3 regions of the Streptosporangium sp. NPDC006007 genome follow, and region 2 is predicted to be linked to each of the others. Evidence: riboswitches for the same ligand, from Rfam matches in the RefSeq annotation. Region 2 holds a riboswitch; each other region holds the start of a gene.
The links. A riboswitch is a leader RNA that binds a small molecule or an ion and turns the genes downstream of it on or off. The one in region 2 is predicted to bind cobalamin.

Region 1 (7,461 bases), on a different contig from region 2:
GCGGCATCACCGTCCGCGTCCCCGCGTCGGCCGAGCCCGGCGAAGAACCGGCCGAGTGACCGCCCACCGGGCCGGGTCACGTGTCCGGTGGGCGGTTCAGCTGAGGGCGGCGAAGGCTCCGGCGCCGATGAGGGCGACCGCCCAGGCGAGGTCGAGGTTGAACCACGCCTTGCGGAGCACCGCGACGCCCAGCCGCTCGTAGACGACCATGGCCAGGATCGTGATCGTCGAGAGCATGGCCAGGGTGTGGATCGCGGTCGCCAGCAGGCTCTGCGAGGCCAGTACGGCCGCGCCGTGCCCGCCGCGCAGGGTGATCGGCAGCACCATCAGACCGGCGCCGTGCGCGGTGGCCATCAGGAACGACCAACCGGCCAGCTGCCACCAGGTCACCTTCATGCCCACCCAGCGGGGATGGCGTCGCCGGACGATCCGCCATACCCCGAACCCGCACACCAGGATCGCCACGCCGTAGGAGACGAGCTTGGGCGGGGTGGCCACGCGGGCCGCGGAGACCAGACCGAGCGTGATCAGCACTGAACCGGCGTGCCCGAGCACGATGGGAGGCAGCGCGCGCAGCACCGCGGCACGGGAGCGTTCCTGCAGGCCGAGGGCGACCGCGAAAAGCCAGCCCATGGCCGGGTTCAGGCCGTGGAAGGCGCCGAGTCCGGCCAGGATCAGTACGGACGTCAGATCCATCGGGCACTTCCCGCCGGAACCGTCAAGGGAAGCAGAAGGAGTCGGAGGAGGAGTCTCCTCCCTGGAGGCGGATCTGGTGGGCGCGGCGCCCGTCGGTGGCGAAGTCGACGGAGAAGGCCGGATCGAGGGAGAGCGAGCCGTCTCCGCCGATGTCGACCTTGGCCATCCAGCTGGAGATGCCGTCGGGGTAGAAGACGTCGTCCCAGGATCGGTAGAGCGAGTTGGTGAAGTAGACCCGGCGCCCGTCCCTGCTGGTCTCCACCATCTGCGGACCGCCGTTCAGCGCCCGGTCGGGAGCGGCCGGATGCGGGTCGCGCCGGGCGATGCCGCCGATCCGCACCGAGCCCGCCTCGCGAGGGGCGAACGGGTCGGAGACGTCATAGCTCTTGAGCTCACCCGTGCCCCAGCAGGAGATCAGCAGGACGCGGTCGTCGAGGGTCAGCGAGATGTCGGTGACCAGCGGCGGCACCGCTCCGAACTGTTTGAGCGGCTCCGGCAGCAGATCGACCGGGGCCGGTTCTGCGGGAATGGTGATGATCTTGCGAGCCTTCCAGACCCCCTTCTCCTGATACCAGGTGAAGATGTTCGCCGACAGGTCCTCGACGTTGATGACCGTGTTGACGAACCCGTAGGTCTTGGTCGGGTCGTGGGCGGGGCGCAACTCCAGGGCCATCTGGTGCTGGTCGCCCAGGTCGATCTCCTGCAGGTGCCTGCGCTTGGGCAGGTCCCAGACGTGCAGCCGGTGGCCGTACTCCCGGCCGGCCAGCAGGTCCAGTGAGGGGCCCGCCTCGATCTGGTTGGGGGTGCCCCACTCGCTGCTGATCATCGTGTCGTGGCCGAGATGCCACCAGAAGTCGTAGTGCATTCGCTGCGAGCCCCGATCCACCTCCCAGCGGCCCTTCGGCTCCAAGGTGTCGTGGTCGAGGGTGAACACCCCGCCCGGCGCGTCGCCGTCCACGTTGCCGAGCGCGCTGATGTAGATCGCGTCGGTGCCGCAGTGCACGGTGTGCGGGCGGCTGTAGCCGGTTTTCCGGAAAAGCGTCTCCGGCTCGATCGTCTTGACGAGCCGGGGATGCCGGGGGTCGTCCTTGACGTCGAACACGTAGATCCTGCTGGAGCGCAGGCCGGGCAGGATCAGATAGCGCCGCTCCACATGCGGATGCGGAGCGTAGGGGCACAGGGCGGCGCTGCAGACGTTCCACCCGAAGTGGTGAAGTTCGTCGCCCGCGACGGGCATGTCGTGAATGTCGACGATCGACCCGTCGGACAGGTCGATCGTGGCGAGTCCGTCGGGACGCCCCTGCCCGGCGGCGTCGAGCAGGGCGACATAGGCAAGCTCCTCGCGCGGGGCGAGCATGGCCTCCCGCGCGGACGGATAGAAGGTGGGATCGGGCTGGATGAGTGCCATGGTGGACTCCTAGGCCGAGATCAATACCCCACTTATTCTGGAGGAAAACTCTCCGCTGTCCAGACGTGATTTTAGGTAACCGAATCAGCGGGGGAACGGCCGGAGTCCTCCGCCGGAGGCACCGGGCGATCCCGGGCGGACGAGACGCGGGTCTCGATACCGTCCAGCATACGATGCGGGCCGGACTCGAAGCCGTCGTCACCGCCGCGGAGGACGGCCACGCCGGTGACCGCGCCGCGCCGGGGATGTGCACCGGTCCCGTACGGCGTGTCACGCCGTCATCGGCGCCCGGGTCAGTGCCGGGGGCAGCACCGGGGCCGGGGCCGGGCGCGGGGGACTCGGTGTCCCGGGCGCGCCCGGCGTGTGACCGGTTACGACGTGTGATCGGTTATGGTGCGCGGCCGGTTATGACGCGCGGACCTTCCTGGCCGCGGCCACCATGTTGCGCAGGCTCGCCTCGGTCTCGGCGTAGCCGCGGGTCTTCAGCCCGCAGTCGGGATTGACCCAGAGCCGCTCCGGTTCCACCGCCCGGATCGCCAGCCGGAGCGCCTGCTCGATCTCGCCGGTCTCCGGTACGCGCGGAGAGTGGATGTCGTAGACCCCCGGGCCGATCCCGCGCGCGTATCCGGCGGCGCCCAGATCGTCCAGGAGCTCCATCCGGGACCTGGCCGCCTCGACGCTGGTCACGTCCGCGTCCAGGTCACCGATGGCACCGATGATCTCCCCGAACTCCGAGTAGCACATGTGGGTGTGGATCTGCGTGGAGTCGGACACCCCGGAGGTGGCGAGCCGGAACGCGCCGACCGCCCAGGCCAGGTATCCGGCCTGGTCGGCGGCGCGGAGCGGCAGCAGCTCCCGCAGCGCGGGCTCGTCGACCTGGATGATCCGGATTCCCGCCGCCTCCAGGTCGCGGATCTCGTCCCGGAGCGCCAGCGCCACCTGCCGCGCGGTGTCGGCCAGCGGCTGGTCCTCCCGGACGAACGACCAGGCCAGCATGGTCACCGGCCCGGTCAGCATGCCCTTGACCGGCCTGTCGGTCCGCGACTGGGCGTAGACCGCCCAGCGCACCGTCATCGGCTCGGGCCTGGCCACGTCCCCGAACAGGATCGGCGGCCGCACGCACCGCGTGCCGTACGACTGGACCCAGCCGTGCTGCGTGGCGGCGTAACCGTCGAGCTGCTCGGCGAAGTACTGCACCATGTCGTTGCGCTCGGGTTCGCCGTGGACCAGCACGTCCAGCCCGATGTCCTCCTGCAGAGCGATCACCGAGTCGATCTCGGCGCGCATCGCCGCCTCATATCCGGCCTGGTCGATCCGGCCCGCCCGCAGGTCGGCGCGGGCCCGCCGTACCGCGTCCGTCTGCGGGAACGAGCCTATGGTGGTCGTGGGCAGCAGCGGCAGTCCCAGCGCCGCCCGCTGGAGCGCGGCCCGTGCGGTGTGGCCGGCCCGTGCCGTCCCCTCTCCCAGGGTCTCCAGCCGTGCCCGCACCCGCGCGTTCACCGGGGGGCGCGCCGCCGCGGCGGGCACGACCGCCTCCGGCCCCTCCCGCAGCGCGCGGCCGATCGCCACGACCTCCGCCACCTTCTGCCGGGCGAACGCCAGCCCCTCGGGCAGCCCCTCCTCCCGATCCAGGTCGAGCGGGACGTGCATCAGCGAGCACGAGGTGGAGACCACCACCTCCCCGGCCAGTCCGAGCAGCGCGGCGCAGGTGGACAGCGCGGCGGGCAGCCTGGTCCGCCACACGTTGCGGCCGTCCACCACCCCGGCCACCACGGTCTTGCCCGCCAGCCCCGCGGCCCCGGCGAGGTTGCCGGGACCGGCCACGAAGTCCAGCCCGATGGCCTCGACCCGGGACGCCGCGAGCACCGGCAGCGCCTCGCCGATCTCGCCGAAGTAGGTGGCCACCAGCAGGCGGGGACGGTGGCTGAGCCCGCCGAGGTGGTCGTAGGCGCGGGCGAGGGCCTTCAACTCCTCAACGGACCTGTCTCCGGCCAGCGCGGGCTCGTCGAGCTGCACCTCGGCGACTCCGGCGGAGGCCAGCCGCTCCAGCAGTTCGGCGTAGACGTCCAGCAGGTCGTCCAGGAGCAGCAGCGGTGAGAAGCCGGCCTCCCCGCCGCTCTCGCCGGTCTCCGCGGGGGATCCGGTGGCGGGCCCGGCCATGGTCTCGGCCGTGGTCTCGGCGGTTGACTTGGCCAGCAGCAGGTAGCTGAGCGGGCCGACCAGCACCGGCCTGGTCTCGATGCCCAGCTCCCTGGCCTCGCCGTACTCGGTCAGCGGCTTCTTCCAGTCGAGCCGGAACCGGGTGTCGGGGCCGAGCTCGGGCGCCAGGTAGTGGTAGTTCGTGTCGAACCACTTGGTCATCTCCAGGGGCGCGATGCCCTGGGTGCCGCGCGCCATCGCGAAGTAGCGGTCGAGGCCGTCGAGCCCGGCGAAGCGGACGGGGACCGCGCCGAGCATGACGGTGGTGTCGAGGACGTGATCGTAGAAGGAGAAGGTGTTGGACGGGATGTCGGTCAGCCCCGCGTCGCGGAGATCCGTCCAGGTGCGCTCGCGCAGGTCGCGGCCGACGGCACGGAGCCGGGAGGCGTCGATCGTGCCGGCCCAGTAGGCCTCGACGGCCTTCTTCAACTCCCGGTCGGGGCCGATCCTGGGGTAGCCGAGAACGGTGGTGCGCTGGTCTCTCATGGGTCCTTTTCCCTCGTGGAACCCGGCCGTGCGCGGGCATGCCGAGGGAAAGGCGATCCCCTCGGCCCTCCCGCGGGGCCATGGACGGCCGCGTGCCGACCGGCACGCGGGCGGTGGCAGGTATTCGGACTCGTGGGCGTCGCACTCGTTCCTACTGGCCGTCGCTTCCCAGGTGGTTGTCCCACCCAGTGCTTGTGTGACGGCGGTCGTTCCCACTCACCGCTGCGGGGCAGTCCCGGAGTCGCACCGGGTTCCCTGTTGCCTCGCCGCTCCGGTCGGGGAGCGGCGAACCAGCCGCACCGGCAGCATAACCCGGCCCGCTCCGATTTTTTCCCCGACGGACCCCGGCGGATGTCACAGAGGGCGGTTCACAGTGCCGGTTCGCGGTGCCGTTCACGTTCACGACGGCCGGAGAGCCCGGCTCCGTGGCGCCGGCTCACGAGGGGATGGGGACCCGGATCGGGGTGAGCCCTTCGGGGGCCCTGCCCGGATAGACGCCGGACAGCATCGTGGCCACGGTGTAGAGGTGCCAGCCCTGGGCGGGCCTCTTGAGCACCGGGTCGGCGAACAGTCTGCGGACCTCGTCGGGGGCGACGATGGGGGCCAGCAGGTCGAGATGACCGAGGACGTGGTCGCGGAGCACCGCCGTCAGCGTCTCGTCGGGGCCGGTCCGCCAGCTCCAGCCTCCGCCGGTCTTCGGCGCCGTCAGGAAGCCGGGCCTGCGCTGCCAGGGGTAGTAGCGCCTGCCCACGGTGAACCGCCACGGCTTTCCCTCGATCGGAACGTTCCTGAGCGAGGGGGCGAGGCCGGCGGTGAGCCGGTGGATGACCTCCTCGGACAGCCGCCAGGTCTGGTCCAGGCCCAGTGCCGCCCGCACCACCCGGTTGTCGAGGAACGGCCAGATCGGGTCGCCCCGGCGCAGTGATCCGGCCCGGGCCCCGGCCTGCCAGCGGCCGATCCGGTAGGAGACGTACATGTGGTCGAGCGCCTCCAGCCCCCCGCGTTCCTGCCAGGGCCGGGCCAGCTCACGCGCGTGCTCGTTGGCGGCCTCGGTGAACAGCGCCGGATCCCGCAGGAACGTGGCGTCCACCCGGCGGCGCAGCGCCTTGGCGCTCAGGTCGCTCTGCAGCAGCAGGAAGCTCCCGGCCCGCAGGACCTCCCCGCTCTGCCCGGACATGGTGGGCCTGGCGTTGTAGGGGAGATAGCCGACGATCGACTCGTAGGCCGACGTCATGCCCTCGCAGGTCCGCAGCGTCTCGTAGGTCCGCGCGAGCGGGTGCTCGACCAGCACCGCGTCCTTCCGCTCGGCGCGGGCCGGGGGAATGACGGTGTGCTCGATGCCGAGTGCCCGCGCGATCCGCCCGGCGATGATCACATCGGGGTGGCCGTCCAGACCGTTGGTGGTCGCGCGGAGCGGGATCCCCGCCGCGTGCAGCACCGCCGCGGCCAGACGGCTGTCCCGGCCGCCGGTCAGGGCCAGGTTGACCGGCTCGCCCGCCGCGCGCAGCGGCTCCACGGTGGCCAGCAGCGTGTCGGCCAGCCCCTCGACGAGCTTCTTTCTCCCTCCCCGGGAGGTGGGGGCGGGTGCGGCGGCCGGGAGAGGGGTCTCGGTGATCGTACGGCTGCCGCCCCGGACGGTGACGGCCGAGGACGGCGGGAGCGCGGTGACCCCGCGGTAGGGCGTCTCGTCGGACAGGAAGTAGCCCTGACGGATCATCGCCTGCAGCGCGAGCACGTCCCACTCGATCCGCTCGCCGAACGCGGCGAGGCTGACCAGCAGCGCCCGGCTGCCGATCACGTGCAGGTCGGGGTTCTCGGCGTGGTAGACCGGGCAGGCCCGGTGGATGGCGGTGGCGGCCGACAGTTCCGTACGGGTCGCGCGGAACGCCGAGAAGCAGCCGCCGACGCTCTCGGTACTCAGCTCCGGCGTGCTCGCCAGCCGGTCCACGTCGCCCGGCGCGGCCAGGTAGCCGTTCACCCCGGTCACCCGGTCGTGCCCGGTGGACAGCAGGGGAGGCAGCCGGGAGTCGTCCGGCTCGTTGGTCCAGGCGAACAGGGAGATACCGGGCCGGTGCCACTCACGGGATCTGACGACCTCGGGGGGAGCCGGGAACGCGCTGTCGATCGCGCCCCTGACGGTGTGCAGCATCGCGTCCGGGATTCCGGCTTCCGGGCGTTTGGCCGCCAGTCCGAGATACACACGCATGGTCAGGGATCTTATGTTGTGTTTTTTCGCGACGAAGCGGTATTCATCGGGAAATCATGGGCGGAATGAGGTGGATGCCGTCACCTGCTCCCATCAGTGCGATGTCCGGCTTCGCCGGGTCCGGGACAGCGAGATCGCCTCTTCGGCGGTTACGGGGTAGGGCGCGATGTCCTATACACTGGCGTGGCGCCGCCGGAGCGAGAGCCTGGTGGCATCGCATCACCTTGAGGGGCTATGGCGCAGCTGGTAGCGCGCCTCCATGGCATGGAGGAGGTCTGGGGTTCGAATCCCCATAGCTCCACTCCGGGCCGTTCTCAAGACGGCTCGAAGGGCGTTGACGAGATCCCGCCCGGTCACCTCGACCGGACGGGATCTCGTCTTTTCTACGGCGACGTGGCCGCCGACGGCCGCTTTCGGCGACAAGGCGACCGAGGGAGGGGCGGGGCGCGTCTGTCATCCGCCGCCG
Region 2 (7,461 bases):
GTCGGTAGCTCGGCCGGTTCTCGAAGAGGGTTGGCGGGTCGAGGTAGCGAATCGCCGAGGTGTAGCGGTCGTACGCCCGTCCGGGAACACGAAGAGGCCGGGCCGCGAATGCCTCGGGTTCGGTGCCGTCTACGGCGACTCGCTGAGGGCCGTCGATCCAGGTGAGTTCGATCTCTTCCAGACGTACGGGTTCCTGAGGTAGCCATCCCTCACCCGCGATCAGCGGCACATCCCTCACTCGTACCTGCCGGGGGTAGAGTGCCACGGCCTCGGCGGCGAGGCTTGCGCGGTGCTGGTTGAGATAGCGGCGTTCTTCACGCCACCGCCGTTGGCTGGCCGTCGCGGGACTGTCCGGTGAGTCCGTCTCGGTGCTCTGGCTGTTCGCAAGACCAAGTTGGCCAGGCGAGATGTCCAGCAGCTGGGTGACGCGCAAGAGAAAGTCCACGTTCTTGATGACCCGCGCTCCACGCTCGATCTTCGAAACATACGTCTGATCGATGAGAAGGCGTTCGGCTAGCTCGGCCTGTGTCAGGCTGTTCGCGGTGCGGTAGGACTTCAACATCTCCCCGAGCAGGGGAAGCAACACCTGATCTTGCCCTGGTACTTCGCGGTTTAGCCAGCTTGGACGCCCATCAGCCATGCATGCATCATCGCTCAAGGTGATCTACTACATACGCTGATCTGAGAACCTCTCCTCGTTAAGTCGGTCTTCGTGGTCGCCACGAGGCGTTGTGGCAGCTCCGGCGGAATGCGGCCGTGCCGAATACGTGCCGAAGTGACTGTCGAGCGCGTATCGCTGGAAGTGTTATCCCAGCTAGGGGGCGTGATCCTCAGGACTTGTATCGGTGTCTCATAATCCCTGGGTCGCGGGTTCGAGTCCCGCCCGCCCTACCCCTCGTGATCACACGAAAAGCACCCCTGACCTGGACGTTCACGGTTAGGGGTGCTCTTTTTCCGGCTGGTTGTCATCGGAATGCGATCCCTGCCGGGTGAACGGGCGGCCCGTGATGTCGTGCGGATCGCCTGTGGCCGATCCTGGGGCGGGGGAGTCTGGCCGGTCGTTCTGTTCAAGATCCACGATTGGGGGGTGGCGTGGGGAGGGAAGGCTAGGTTGTGAGATGACGACTGAGCCCGAATTAAGGAGAGGTTTCCCCCTGTGGCAGATGGTTCGTTCCCTCCCGGTCAGGCCACGCCCCACATCGACACCTCTGTGCCGCACTCGGCGCGCATCTGGAATCACTGGCTGGGCGGCAAGGACAACTACCCCGTGGACCGGCAGGCCGGTGACGCCTACGCCGCGGTCTTCCCCGGCATCGTCGACATCGCCCGTCACTCCCGGGCGTTTCTGGCCCGCACCATCCGCCACCTGGCGGGGGAGGCCCGGGTCCGGCAGTTCCTCGACGTCGGCACCGGCCTGCCGACCGTCGACAACACCCACGAGATCGCGCAGCGCGTCGCCCCCGAGTCCCATGTCGTCTACGTCGACAACGACCCGCTGGTGCTCGTGCACGCCCGCGCCCTGCTCACCAGCAGTCCCGAAGGCGCCACCAGCTACGTCGACGCCGACCTGCACGACCCCGGGGCGATCCTGCGCCATGCCGCCGCCGCGCTCGACCTCACCCGGCCGGTCGCGCTCATCCTGAGCGGTGTCACCGGCCACATCGCCGACTACGCCGAGGCGCGCTCCATCGTGGCCCGGCTGCTGGCCGGCCTGCCGCCCGGCAGTTACCTGTCGCTCAACGACGGCATCAGCGTCCCTGTCGAAGTCGCCCCCGGGGGCGACGACGGCGCCTACGACGAGGCTCAGCAGACCTACAACGAGTCCGGTGCCATCCCCTATGTCCTGCGCGCCCATGACGAGGTCGCCGGTTTCTTCGACGGCCTGGAGCTGCTCGACCCCGGCGTCGTCTCGGTCCCGCTGTGGCGGCCGGACGCGGGCGCCTTCGGCGAGGTTCCGGTCATCGGCCAGGCCGGTGGCGTCGGCCGTAAGAACTGATCGCCCCGGCGCCTGAGGTGGGACGGGGAGGATGTGGCGTCGGTCGTGAGAGCCGACCGCGGGTGTCCGCCCGGTGCCGCATCCGCTCGTCCCGGTCCGTCCGGTGCGGGTCGTCCGCGGGGGGCGCCGTCCACCGGTCCGGGGGTGTCTGCGCGGCCGCCCGCTCCTCCCGGCGGCGGCGGGCCTGCTCACCGCGTAGCCGCTCGGCCATCCGGCGGGAGGCGACCTGGATGAGCCGGCCCCGAGGATTGTCGGGCAGGCCCTGTTCGGGCCACTGGGCCGTGGCGTCCAGCAGCGCCTCCTGAACCGCGTCCTCGGCGGCGTCGAAGTCTCCGAAACGCCGGGTGAGCACGCCGACGACCTGCGGAGCCAGTACGCGCAGCAGGTCGTCGGCGGCCGGGGTGTTCAGCGGTCACAGCTCCTCGGGTGGGCCCGACATCACCTGGCGCACCTCGATCGGCATGTTCAGCGGCCTGCCGCCGGGGCCGGGCGCGGCCGAGACGTACGCGGCGAGGTCGATCGCCCGCTCCGGGCTCTCGCAGTCGACGATCCAGTAGCCGACCAGGAACTCCTTGGTCTCGGGGTAGGGGCCGTCGGTGATGACGGGGGCGCCGCCGTCACCGGCCCGCACGATCCTGGCCTGTCCCGGATCGGCCAGCCCCTGCGCGTCCACGAACTCCCCCGCCTCGACGAGCCTGCCGTTCGCCTCGTGCATGAACGCGATGTGGGCCTTGAGGTCCTGCGGGGGCCAGGTGTCGATCGGCGGGAGGCCGCTCTGCGGACCGAACTGCATCAGCAGCATGTACTTCATGTTCGCACTCCTCAACCTTCATGCGCTCTTGTCAGCGCTTTCAGGTATAGGTCGAAGCAGACCCTTGTATTCTCGACATCCTCGCGAGGATACGAGAAAAAAGTCATTCGAACTCCGGTTGCCGTAGAATTCCGCCCCATGGCGACTGGTCCGTGTCTCTGTTCGGACAACCGGTCCTCGGTGGCCGGCGTCTACTCTCCGCCCCTTCCTCGTAGCCAGGAGCTATCTTGCGGAGAATCACTCCACTTGCCTTATTTACTGCCCTTATGGCGGGATGTTCCGGTTCGCAGGAGCCCTTGCCCATCACTCCCGGCACCGGTGTCAGCCCGCGCAACAGAGCGGCCTGTGTACAGTACGAGCGGGCGCTGTACGACCTCGACGAGACCATCGCCAGTGACCTCATCCCGATAGTCCTGCAGATTCATACCTACGACGGGGAGAAGGCCGTACGTGAGGCGGCCGAGTCGGCGGACGAGGAGGTCCGCCAGGCCATGGAGCACACCGCCTCGGCGCTCGCGGTGCTCGGCACGGCCGTCACCGAGACCTATGCCTCCTCCGGAGGGCTGGACATCGACCATGAGCTGGTCGCCCTGAGGGCGTCCGTCGACGCCGTGCGCCTGCTGTGCGCCGGGACCGGTTCGCCGGTGACCGTGGCGATCCCGTAATCCGGACGCGAGAGTCTCCGGCCCTTCTCCGCCGGTACTCCGGGGCCGTTCGAGATCACGGCTGGGATCCGCGCCGACAGTGACGTCGCCGGGCCCGGCCACGGGGGTGGCGACGCCGCCGTGGCCGGTACGGGATGCCCTCCGCGGAACGGGCTGGGGCGGACGTCTCACCAGCGTTCGTGATGAACCGCGGTGCGCAGCGCGACGCGGCGGCGCCACCCGTGGCGCTCCAGGTCGGGCACCGCCTCGACATGGAAGACCGGCCCCAGGCACAGCCAGGCCACCGGGCGGATCTCGGCGGGGATGCCGAGCAGCCGGCGTACGAACGGTTCGCGGTAGAACGACACCCAGCCGACCCCCATGTTCTCGGCGGTGGCGGCCAGCCACAGGTTCTGGATGGCCAGGCAGACCGAGTACAGGCCGGCGTCGGCGATGGCGTGCCGGCCAAGGACCGCGGTGCCGCCCCGCCCGGCGTCGTAGGTGACGACCACCGACAGGCTCGACTCCAGCACCCCGTCGATCTTTATCCGGGCGAACCGCTCCGTCTCGCTCCCGGTGAGGGAGGCCGCGAAGACGGCCCGCTCCCGCTGGACGTGATCGTGAAAGGCCTGACGGGTATCCCGGTCCCTTACCAGGACGAAGTCCCACGGCTGGGACAGTCCCACACTGGGGGCCGCGTGTGCGGCGCCCAGCACGCGCTCAAGGACGTCGTCGGGGACGGGCTCGCCGCTGAACTGGGCCCGTACGTCACGGCGGCGGTGGATGACGTGATAGATGTCGGTGTTCACAGGGCAGGCTCCCGCTGCGTCATGCCACCTCGGCGGGTGGCGGATGAGAGCGAGGCCGGTCTTCGGACTCTCGGATCTACGCCTTCACCGTCCGCCTTCCCAGCCCGAAGGCCAGTGGCCGCACGCGTGTGCATGGACGGCAGCTCCCCGATCACCGCGGCGGGCCCGTGCCGGAATCACACCGGCTTCCCGATTCTCCTCCCCAGGGAGGCACCTCGCGTCAGTTCGTGCCACCCGCGACTGTAGCGCAGCTCGCGGGCCGGGGACCGGGCCCGGTCCGGGCGTCGCCGGGCCGTACTCCATCCGGGGCCGGGCCGGCCGGGGGGCGTGGGGACACCCCGCCGGATCCGGCGGCCTTTCCCGGGCGACCCGCGGGGCCCGGTCGCCGCCGGCCGTCCACATCGAGGCGGCGAGGCGGTACTCGGTCGCGCTGTCGCGCACGATGACCTTCGCGTGCGGTGCCGCGTCCGCGGCGATCGCCTCGACGCGGCGCGCGTTCGCCATTGACGGCTCCGTGGTGCGGTCGGCGGGGACGCTCGATAAATCGTACGTATGCGTACGACGAGCCGGACTAATCGGACTTTCAGCCAGCTCCCGGCAGAGCCCAGCCGTATCCCTCACCGTCCCCAGGGCCGCGGCACCCGATCAGATCTGATCCGGGTGCCGCGGAACCCGGATCAGAACAGGGGCTCCGGTGAATTCGGCGCGGTACGCCGGCGGCCGGGCGCTGTGGTGGATCCGGCTGGAGAAAGGCGGGCAATCTGGAAGATGCGCGGGGCGGGGCACGGATGCGACGGTCGGAGCGTGAGCATCGCGGGACGTCGCCGGACGGAGGCCGACGGGGGTGGGCCCAGGCGGCGGTATGGCCTGGTGATCGCGTGGTGACAGCCGGTTGACCGGCGACGTCGCCGGCCCGGTGGTCTTTCCCTGAGGAGGCGGACATGCCCGACCGTTCCGATGTCGTCGTGGTGGGCGGCGGGGTGATGGGTGTCTCGCTCGCCCTTCACCTGCTTGAGGCCGGGGTCGAGAACGTGCGTCTCCTTGAGCGGGACGGTCTGTTCGAGGGCACCAGCGGCGCGGGCGGAGGCTTCCTGGCCCCGTGGACCACGATCTCCCCGCTGCACGGGGCCGAGTCGAAGGCGCTGCCCATCGAGCGCTACGGCATGGACTTCTACGCGGGCCTGCACGCGGCGGGCTACGACATCGACTACCGCCGCAACGGCGTGCTCTGGGTGGCGGCCAGCGAAGCCGCGTGGAACCAGGTCCAGCAGCTCACCTGGTACGCGGCCGACCCCGGCAGCTTCGAGGTGGAGCCCGGCCGGATGGCGGAGCTCACCGGCGGCGCGGTCTCCGGCGACGGGGTGTACGGCGGCCGGTACCTTCCCTGCGGGGCGCAGGTCACCACGGCCAAGGTCGCCGTCGCGATGGCCGACCGGATCACCGAACGGGGCGGCGTCATCGACACCCGGCGTCCGGTGAGCGAGATCCGCGTCCGGAACGGCCGGGTCACGGGGGTCGAGACGCCCGGCGGCGCGGTGGACTGCGAGACCGTGGTGGTGGCCGCCGGTGCCTGGAGCAACCGGCTGCTGGAGCCGCTGGGCGCCTTCCTGCCCGCCGTACCCCAGGTCACCTCGCGCATCATCACCGAACCTCTCGGCATCCCGGAGACCATGCCCGTGCTCATGCTCCAGGGCCTGATGCCCGGCGAACCCGGCGGGGGCACCGTGCTCTGGGTGCGAGGGCACCACGGCGGCCTGCTCTGGGGCGGCATGTACACGACCTACCCGAGGAACATCCTGGTGGACGCGCCGGTGCCGGACCGGCTGGACGAGTTGCCGACCGACGGCGTCCTGGAGAACCAGCGGGTTGCCAGGGCCGCGACCTTCATACCGGCCCTGTCCCGCCCGGCGAGCATCAGGGTCAAACACGGCGCGCCCTGTTACACCCCGGACGACATGGCGCTGGTTGGCCCGGTGCCGGGTGTCGAGGGCCTCTACGCCATGGGCGGGGACAACGAACTCGGCGTCACCCACGGTCCCGGCTTCGGAAAGGCGCTGGCCGACCGTGTAGCGCACGGAACGAGTGACCTGGCCGACCTGACGCCCTGGAGGATCGACCGCTTCGGCAATCGGTTCACCAACCAGGCCGAGACGTTCCAGGCGGTCGTGGAGTCGGTCGGGCAGCTGCTCGTGGGGGAGGACTTCGCCGCCGCCGGTGAACCCCGCTGACGGGCGGGGACTCACCGCCCATACGGCCCGCCGCCCACCGGCGGGGCACGGTCCCGACGGCCCGCGAGAGGGTCAGCCGCGTACCGCGACGAAGAGGCCCCGGGCGGTGAAGTGGGTGTCGTGCTCGACGTGTTCGGCGGCGCAGCCGGCGTTTTCGAGCGCGGCGAGGTACTGCGCCCGGGTGAACAGCGTCAGCGGCTGGGTGTGCGTGAAGTGCCGGATGCCGGTCGCGTCCGCCACGAGATAATGCGCCTCGTGCCGGACGGAGTCACCGTCGCGCCGGGAGTGCGACAGCCGTGCCACCGTCCGGGGGCCGGCGCGCACCACGTCGTGCGCGATGTGACCGTCCAGGAAGGCGCCGGGCGACCACCAGGGGTCGATGACGAGCACGCCGCCGGGGGCGAGGTGGCGCGCCATGGCGGCGACGGCGGCGTCGAGCTCGCCCACATCGGACATGTAGCCGAGCGAGCTCGTCAGGCAGCAGACCGCGTCGAAGGCGCGGCCCAGATCGAATCCGCGCATGTCGCCCTGGTGCACGGGCGTCCCGGGCCGCTTGCCCCGGGCCAGCGCGCGCATGGCGGGAGACATCTCCAGCCCGGCGACCTCGTCGAAGTGGGTGGCCAGCCACCGCAGGTGCTCACCCGTCCCGCAGGCCACGTCCAGCAGCGAGTTCGCGTCCGGCCTCCTGCTCCGTACGGCCTCGGCCACCACCGCGGCCTCCGCCGCGAAGTCCTGGCCACGTCCCCGGTAGAAGAGGTCGTACACCTCGCTGACGTCCTGCCCGTAGACCGCGGTGGCCGGGAGCGGCCTGCCGTTCCCTGCCACCGGCGTGTCCGTCATCCGGCGCTCCCCGCGGCGCTCGCCGAGCCCGGCGCCGCCGAGCGCCGGGTGACCACCTCGCGCAGCGCGGCGACCGTCGTGTCGACGTCGTCGTCGCTGAGCGCCTGGTGGAGGGGCAGGCAGAGGGTCCGGG
Region 3 (7,461 bases), on a different contig from region 2:
GTCCGAGTCGGCGATGTCGTGCTCACGGGTGTCGACGTTCTTGGCCGCGACCGCGATCCGCCGGTAGGCCGTCTCCATGTCCTGGCGGGCCGGGACCCCGTCCAGGCCCCGGCCGTAGGCGAATCCGCCCCACACCGCGTAGACCTCGGCGAGATCGGCGTCGTCGCGCCAGCCGCGGCTGTCGATCAGCGGCAGCAGTCCCGCGCCGTAGGCCCCCGGACGGGACCCGAAGATCCGCATGGTGGCCCGGCGCTCGTCGCCGTGGCTCCGGCCGTCCGCCAGGACGTGCGCCCTGACGTAGTTGTCCTCCTCCGGCTCCTCCAGGTGGGCGACCAGGCGTACGGCGTCGTCCAGCATCGCCACGACGTGCGGGAAGGCGTCCCGGAAGAACCCGCTGATCCGGATCGTGACGTCCACCCTGGGGCGCCCGAGCTCCCGGGCCGGGATGGGCTCCAGCCCGGTGACCCGCCGCGACGCCTCGTCCCAGACAGGGCGTACGCCGAGCAGCGCCAGCACCTCGGCGACGTCGTCCCCGGCCGTGCGCATGGCGCTGGTCCCCCAGACCGACAGCCCGACCGAACGCGGCCAGTCCCCGGTGTCGGCGCGGTAGCGCTCCAGCAGGGAGTCGGCCATCGCCTGCCCGGTCTCCCAGGCCAGCCGGCTCGGCACGGCCTTGGGGTCGACCGAGTAGAAGTTGCGCCCCGTGGGGAGCACGTTGACCAGGCCGCGCAGCGGCGATCCGCTCGGCCCGGCCGGCACGTAACCGCCGTCGAGGGCGTGCAGGATCGAGCCGATCTCGTCGGTGGTGCGGGCCAGCCGGGGCACGATCTCATCGGCCGCGAACCGCAGGATCCGCTCCACCGCCCCGGGGTCGGCCCCGCCGCCGGCCGGGGCTGCGGCCAGGACGGTCCCGGCCGTCCCGGCGGCGGCGGCCGGGTCCCAGCCGCGGCGCTCCATCTCCTCGACCAGCGACCGGGCCAGCGCCTCGGCCTCGTCGGTGCCGGTACGGCCGGCCGTGCCGTCCTCGCTCAGCCCCAGGGCCTCGCGCAGCCCCGGGAGCGCCTGGCCGCCGGCCCAGATCTGGCGGGCGCGGAGCATCGCCAGCACCAGGTCGACGCGGGGTGGTCCCTCGGGGGCCGCGCCCAGCACGTGGAGGCCGTCGCGGATCTGGACGTCCTTGACCTCGCACAGCCAGCCGTCGACGTGCAGCAGGAAGTCGTCGAACTCGGCGTCGTGCGGGCGGTCCTCGATGCCGAGGTCGTGGTCGAGCCTGGCGGCCTGGATCAGCGTCCAGATCTGGGCGCGGATCGCGGGCAGTTTCGCCGGGTCCATCGCGGCGATGGAGGCGTGCTCGTCGAGCAGCTGCTCCAGCCTGGCCATGTCCCCGTAGGTGTCGGCGCGGGCCATCGGCGGCACGAGGTGGTCCACCAGCGTGGCGTGCGCGCGGCGTTTGGCCTGGGTGCCCTCGCCGGGGTCGTTGACCAGGAACGGATAGACGAGTGGCAGGTCTCCCAGCGCGGCGTCGGGGCCGCAGGAGGCCGACAGCCCGGTGGACTTGCCGGGCAGCCACTCCAGGTTGCCGTGCTTGCCCACGTGCACCACGGCGTGCGCGCCGAAGCCGTCGGACAGCCAGCGGTAGGCCGCCAGGTAGTGGTGGCTGGGCGGCAGGTCGGGGTCGTGGTAGATCGCGATGGGGTTCTCCCCGAACCCCCTGGGCGGCTGCACCATGACCACGACGTTCCCGGCGCGCAGCGCCGCCAGCACGATCTCGCCGTCCGGGTCGCGCGAGCGGTCCACGAACAACTCGCCGGGGGCCGGCCCCCAGTGCCGCTCCATCCGCGAGCGCAGGTCCGCGGGGAGCGTGGCGTACCAGTCGCGGTACCGGCCGGCCGCGATGCGCACCGGGTTTCCGGCGAGCCGCTCCTCGGTGAGCCAGTCGGGGTCCTGGCCGCCGGCCGCGATCAGCGCGTGGATCAGCGCGTCGCCGTCCTGCTCGGTCACGCCGGGCAGCTCGCCCTCGGCGCCGACGCGGTAGCCGTGCTCGCGCATCGCGGCCAGCAGCCGCACCAGGCTGGCCGGGGTGTCCAGGCCGACCGCGTTGCCGATCCTGGAGTGCTTGGTGGGGTAGGCCGACAGCATCAGCACGATCCGCCGCTCGGCGGGCGGGACGTGCCGGAGCACGGCGTGCCGGACGGCGATGCCGGCCACCCGCGCGGCGCGCTCGGGGTCGGCCGTGTAGACGGTCAGCCCGTCCTCGTCGATCTCCTTGAAGGAGAAGGGGACCGTGATGATGCGCCCGTCGAACTCGGGGATGGCGACCTGGGTGGCCGCGTCGAGCGGGGACAGCCCGTCGTCGTTACCCTCCCAGGACGCCCGGCTGCTCGTCAGGCAGAGTCCCTGGAGGATCGGCACGTCCAGCCCGGCGAGCGCGCCGACGTCCCACGCCTCGTCGTCCCCACCGGCCGACGCGGTGGCCGGGCGGGTGCCGCCGGCGGCGAGCACGGTCACGACCAGGGCGTCCACCGTGCGCAGCGCCTCCAGCAGGCCGGGCTCCGCGCTGCGCAGCGAGGCGCAGTAGACGGGCAGCGCCCGGCCTCCGGCGTCCTCGACGGCCGAGCAGAGGGTCTCGACGAAGGCGGTGTTCCCGGAGACGTGGTGGGCCCGGTAGTAGAGCACCCCGACGACCGGCCCGTCCTCGCGGCGTTCCCGGCGCTCCAGCACGCCCCAGCCGGGCGTGGGCTCGGGCGGGGCGAACCCGTGACCGGTCAGCAGCAGGGTGTCCGACAGAAAGCGGTGCAGCTCGGCGAGGTTGGCCGGTCCGCCGTGGGCGAGGTAGGCGTGCGCCTCGGCACAGACCCCGCCCGGCACGGTGGACAGCTCCATCAGCTCGGCGTCCGGTGCCTGCTCGCCGCCGAGCACGACGACGGGCCGGGGCCCGGCGAGCAGGGCGTCCAGCCCCTCCTCCCAGGCGCGGCGCCCGCCGAGCAGCCGGACCACGACCAGATCGGCGCCCTCCACCAGGAGCGGCAGGTCCTCGGCGAGGAGCCTGGCGGGGTTGCCCAGCCGGTAGTCGGCGCCGCTCGCGCGGGCGCTGAGCAGGTCGGTGTCGGAGGTCGAGAGCAGCAGGATCACGCGCCACGCTCCACGCGGGGCGGAGCGGTACGGCTCGGCGCCGCCAGCGGCGGACGGGGGAACGGCGAAAAACGCACGGGGCTTCCTCCCTCGGGGTCCTCGCCCCGGGTCGTCGTCGGCTACGACGGCTGGAGTCTCCTGGCTCCCGGATCGACGCTCCTCCCGGCCTTCCCGTCCGTCGCCGGACAGTGGCCTGGATGGGGTTCGCTCCCCGGTTACAGTGGCGGGACCGCGCCGGACTCACACCGGCTTCCTCCCTTTGCCGTCGCCAACGATGAGACTACGGCAGCGTCCTTCCGGCAGGAAACCGGTATGGGTGCCCGGTTCCCCGGCGGAGGAGGGGGCTGCGGCGTGCCGCGGCGGCCGGCGACGCCGCCGGAGGGTGCCGCCCGGGCGGCGGCCGCGGGCGGAAGACCTCGGGGGCAGGGCCTACCATCCTCAACGTGCAGATTGGCGACTTTTCCCGGCGATCGCGAGCCGACGCCTGCCCCGGAGCACTTCAGGTGCACGCCGCCGCCGACGGAGGGCTGGCGCGGATCAGGGTGCCCGGGGGCCGGTTGACGGCCTCCCGGCTCCGCGAGCTCGCCGGGGCCGCCGCCGGCTGTGGGAGCGGTGTCATCGAGCTGACCTCGCGGGCGAACGTCCAGGTGCGCGGGCTCGGCGACGGGGCGCAGGCCGGTTTCGCGGCCCGGATGGCGGCCGCCGGGCTGCTGCCCTCGCTCACCCACGAGCGGGTCCGCAACATCCTCGCCTCCCCGCTGACCGGCTGCGACGCGCGGGGGACACTCGACGCCGGCCCGCTGGTCGACGAGCTGGACCGGCGGCTGTGCGCCCGGCCGGGCCTCGCCGGACTGCCGGGGCGTTTCCTGTTCGCGCTGGACGACGGCCGGGGTGACGTGGCCTGGCTCGGCCCGGACGCCGGGATCCTGCCGACCGGCGCCGACGAGGCCGCCCTGATCCTGGCGGGTGCCGACAGCGGTCTGCGCGTGCCGGTGGGCTCGGCGGTGACCGCCCTGCTGGCCGCCGCCGAGGCGTTCCTGGCCGAGCCCGCCGCCGAGGGGGGGCGTGCCTGGCGGATCGGCGAACTGCCCGGCGGCGCCGAGCGGGTCGCGGCCCGGGTCCGCGCCGCCCTGGCGCACTCCGCCGGCGGGGTGCGGTCCCCGGCCGCCGAGCGGCTGCGTGGCGAGCCGTCCGCGGCGGGCCGGGAGCCGGTGGGGGTGATCGAGCTGCCCGGCGGCCGGGTGGCGCTCGGGGTCGCGGTGCCGCTGGGGCGGCTGGCCGCCGCCCAGGCGGAGTTGCTCGCCGACCTGGCGGCCGGCGGCGAGGTACGGCTGACCCCCTGGCGCGGGGTGGTCCTGAGCGGCCTGGACCGTGCCGAGGCCACCCGGTCGGCCGCCCTGCTCACCGCCGCCGGCCTGGTCACCGACCCCGCCTCGCCCTGGATCGGCGTGACGGCCTGCGCCGGCCGTCCCGGCTGCGCCAGGTCGCTGGCCGACGTGCGGGCCGACGCCGCCCGGTCCGTTCCGCCGTCTCCGGAGCGGTTCACGTCTCCGGGGGGCCGTACCGCGGTCCCGGGCGGCGCCTCCGGCTCCGGCGACCGAGGCCGGGGGGAACCCCCCGGCGCTGGAGGGCCGGGAGCCGCCCCGGGTGTGGCGGGCTCCCCGCGCCCCGGTACGCTCCCCGTGCACTGGGCGGGCTGTGAGCGACGCTGCGGCCGCCCCGGGGGACGGGTGGCGGAGGTGGTGGCCACCGCCGGCGGCTATCACGTGGCCCTGGACGGCCGGGGACTGGACTGTGCGGGCATCGAGGAGACCACGGCCGCGGTGACGGCCCTGAGGAGGGAAATGTGATCGACTACGTCCGTGACGGCGCGGAGATCTACCGCCGTTCCTTCGCGACCATCCGCGCCGAGACCGATCTGTGCGGCCTGCCGGCGGACGTCGCCCGGGTGGCGGTCCGCATGATCCACGCCTGCGGGATGGTCGACCTGGTCACCGACCTGGGGTGGTCGCCCGGCGTGGTGGCGTCGGCGGGCGCGGCGCTGCGCGCGGGTGCCCCGGTGCTGTGCGACGCGACGATGGTGGCCTCCGGGGTGACCCGCCGCCGCCTCCCCGCGGACAACCCGGTCGTCTGCACGCTGGGCGACCCCCGCGTGCCGGAGCTCGCCGAACGGCTGGGCACCACCCGCAGCGCCGCGGCGCTCGAACTCTGGCGCGACCGGCTGGCGGGGTCGGTGGTCGCGATCGGCAACGCGCCGACCGCGCTGTTCCGGCTGCTGGAGATGGTCGAGGAGGGGGCCGGGCGGCCGGCCGCCGTGCTCGGGATCCCGGTCGGTTTCATCGGCGCCGCCGAGTCCAAGCAGGCCCTCGCCGAGCATCCGGCCGGCCTGGAGCACCTGGTCGTGCACGGCCGCCGGGGTGGAAGTGCGATGGTCGCCGCGGCGGTCAACGCGATCGCGAGTGAGGACGAGTGAACGACATGTCGGCAGGACGGCTCCGGGGCGTGGGACTCGGGCCGGGAGATCCGGAGCTGGTGACCGTCAAGGCCGCCAGGCTCATCGGCGAGGCGGACGTGGTCGCGTTCCACAGCGCCCGTCACGGCCGGAGCATCGCCCGCTCGGTGGCCGCCCCGTACCTGCGGGACGGCCAGATCGAGGAACCCCTCATCTACCCGCTCACCACGGAGACCACCGACCATCCCGGCGGATACCAGGGCGCCATCGACGACTTCTACGCCGCCTGCGCGCTGCGGCTGGCGGCACACCTGGACGCCGGCCGGGACGTGGTGGTGCTGTGCGAGGGCGATCCGCTCTTCTACGGCTCCTACATGCACATGCACAAGCGTCTCGCGCACCGTTACGTCACCGAGGTGGTCCCCGGGGTGACGTCGGTGAGCGGCGCCGCCGCGGTCCTGGGCCGGCCGCTGGTCGAGCGGGACGAGACGCTGACCGTGCTGCCGGGGACGCTCCCGGCGGAGGTCCTCGCCGAACGGCTCGCCGCGGCCGACTCGGCGGCGGTCCTCAAGCTCGGCCGGACCTTCGTCAAGGTGCGCGAGGCGCTGGCCGAGGCCGGACGGCTCGACGAGGCCTGGTACGTGGAACGGGCCACCACCGGCGCCCAGCGCCTGGCCCCGCTGGCCGAGGTGGATCCGGGCACCGTGCCGTACTTCTCGCTGGCGCTGATCCCGAGCCCGGTCAACGCGGGACACCCCGGGCCGCCGGCGCGACCCCCCGTCGACGCGGACGCGCCCGCGGACACGGCCGGCGCCCCGGCCCGGGGCGCGGACGGGGCCGGGGGCGACGCGCCCGCGCCCATGCCCGCGACCGCCGGGGCCTCGGCCGAGGGCGGCCCCCCGGCGGCCGGGGAGCGCCGGAACGGGATCCCCGGCGAGGTGGTGGTGGTCGGGCTCGGCCCGGCCGGGCGCCCCTGGCTGACCCCGGAGGCGCAGGAGGCGCTGGCCGCCGCCGACGAGCTCGTCGGGTACGGCCCCTACCTGGACCGGGTCCCGCCGAACCCTCGCCAGCGCCGCCACCCCACGGACAACCGGGTGGAGGCCGAGCGGGCCGCGCACGCGCTGGGGCTGGCCAGGGCCGGGTCCCGGGTGGCCGTGGTGTCCTCGGGGGATCCCGGGGTGTTCGCGATGGCCAGCGCGGTGCTGGAGACGGCCTGCGAGCCGCGGTTCGCGGACGTGCCGGTGCGGGTGCTGCCTGGCCTGACCGCGGCGCACGCGGTGGCCAGCAGGGCGGGGGCGCCGCTCGGCCACGACTACTGCGTGCTGTCGCTGTCGGACCTGCTCAAGCCGTGGGAGGTCGTCGCCGAGCGGATCGGCGCCGCCGCCCGGGCCGACCTGGTCCTGGCGATCTACAACCCCGCCTCGAAGAGCAGGACCTGGCAGGTCGCCGCCGCCAGGGACCTGCTGCTGGAGCACCGCGCGCCGCAGACACCGGTGGTCGTCGGCCGCGACGTCGGCGGCGCCGGGGAGCGGGTGACCGTCACCACCCTCGCCGAGCTGGACCCGGCGGCGGTGGACATGCGCTGCCTGCTCCTGGTGGGCTCCTCGACCACCCGGATCGCCGAGCGGGGCGACGGCGGCCGGGTGGTGTTCACCCCCCGCCGCTATCCCGCGTGACCGCCAGCCAGGCGAGTGCCTCCTCGACGGTCTCCACCGCCGGGACGCCGGCGGGACGCGGCGGGCGCCGTACGATCACGACGGGCAGCCCGAGCTCGCGGGCCGCGAGCAGCTTGGCGGTGGTCATCCGGCCGCCGCTGTCCTTGGTGACCAGCACGTCGACGCGGTGCTCCCGCATGAGGGCCAGCTCGCCGTCCACGG

Region 1: another riboswitch for cobalamin. It lies ahead of metE (5-methyltetrahydropteroyltriglutamate--homocysteine S-methyltransferase); the one in region 2 lies ahead of bluB (5,6-dimethylbenzimidazole synthase).
Region 3: another riboswitch for cobalamin. It lies ahead of cobN (cobaltochelatase subunit CobN); the one in region 2 lies ahead of bluB (5,6-dimethylbenzimidazole synthase).

What each region holds. Positions count from the first base shown of each region.
Region 1 covers NZ_JBEXUG010000015.1:13,056-20,516, forward strand. The annotation lists gene ABZ194_RS14380 (diacylglycerol kinase family protein) at 1-59, shown strand, start outside; gene ABZ194_RS14385 (hypothetical protein) at 97-696, opposite strand; gene ABZ194_RS14390 (selenium-binding protein SBP56-related protein) at 719-2,104, opposite strand; gene metE (5-methyltetrahydropteroyltriglutamate--homocysteine S-methyltransferase) at 2,510-4,789, opposite strand; cobalamin riboswitch at 4,887-5,099, opposite strand; gene ABZ194_RS14400 (asparagine synthase-related protein) at 5,226-6,995, opposite strand; tRNA gene ABZ194_RS14405 (tRNA-Ala) at 7,224-7,296, shown strand.
Region 2 covers NZ_JBEXUG010000005.1:100,061-107,521, reverse strand. The annotation lists gene ABZ194_RS06085 (helix-turn-helix domain-containing protein) at 1-640, opposite strand, end outside; gene ABZ194_RS06080 (SAM-dependent methyltransferase) at 1,157-1,996, shown strand; gene ABZ194_RS06075 (sigma factor) at 1,959-2,369, opposite strand; gene ABZ194_RS06070 (YciI family protein) at 2,409-2,807, opposite strand; gene ABZ194_RS06065 (hypothetical protein) at 3,104-3,472, shown strand; gene bluB (5,6-dimethylbenzimidazole synthase) at 3,640-4,260, opposite strand; cobalamin riboswitch at 4,296-4,493, opposite strand; gene ABZ194_RS06055 (FAD-binding oxidoreductase) at 5,202-6,488, shown strand; gene ABZ194_RS06050 (class I SAM-dependent methyltransferase) at 6,561-7,328, opposite strand; gene ABZ194_RS06045 (DegT/DnrJ/EryC1/StrS family aminotransferase) at 7,325-7,461, opposite strand, start outside.
Region 3 covers NZ_JBEXUG010000017.1:75,555-83,015, reverse strand. The annotation lists gene cobN (cobaltochelatase subunit CobN) at 1-3,132, opposite strand, end outside; cobalamin riboswitch at 3,241-3,440, opposite strand; gene ABZ194_RS15865 (precorrin-3B synthase) at 3,576-4,982, shown strand; gene ABZ194_RS15860 (precorrin-8X methylmutase) at 4,979-5,605, shown strand; gene ABZ194_RS15855 (precorrin-2 C(20)-methyltransferase) at 5,611-7,260, shown strand; gene ABZ194_RS15850 (cobalt-precorrin-6A reductase) at 7,235-7,461, opposite strand, start outside.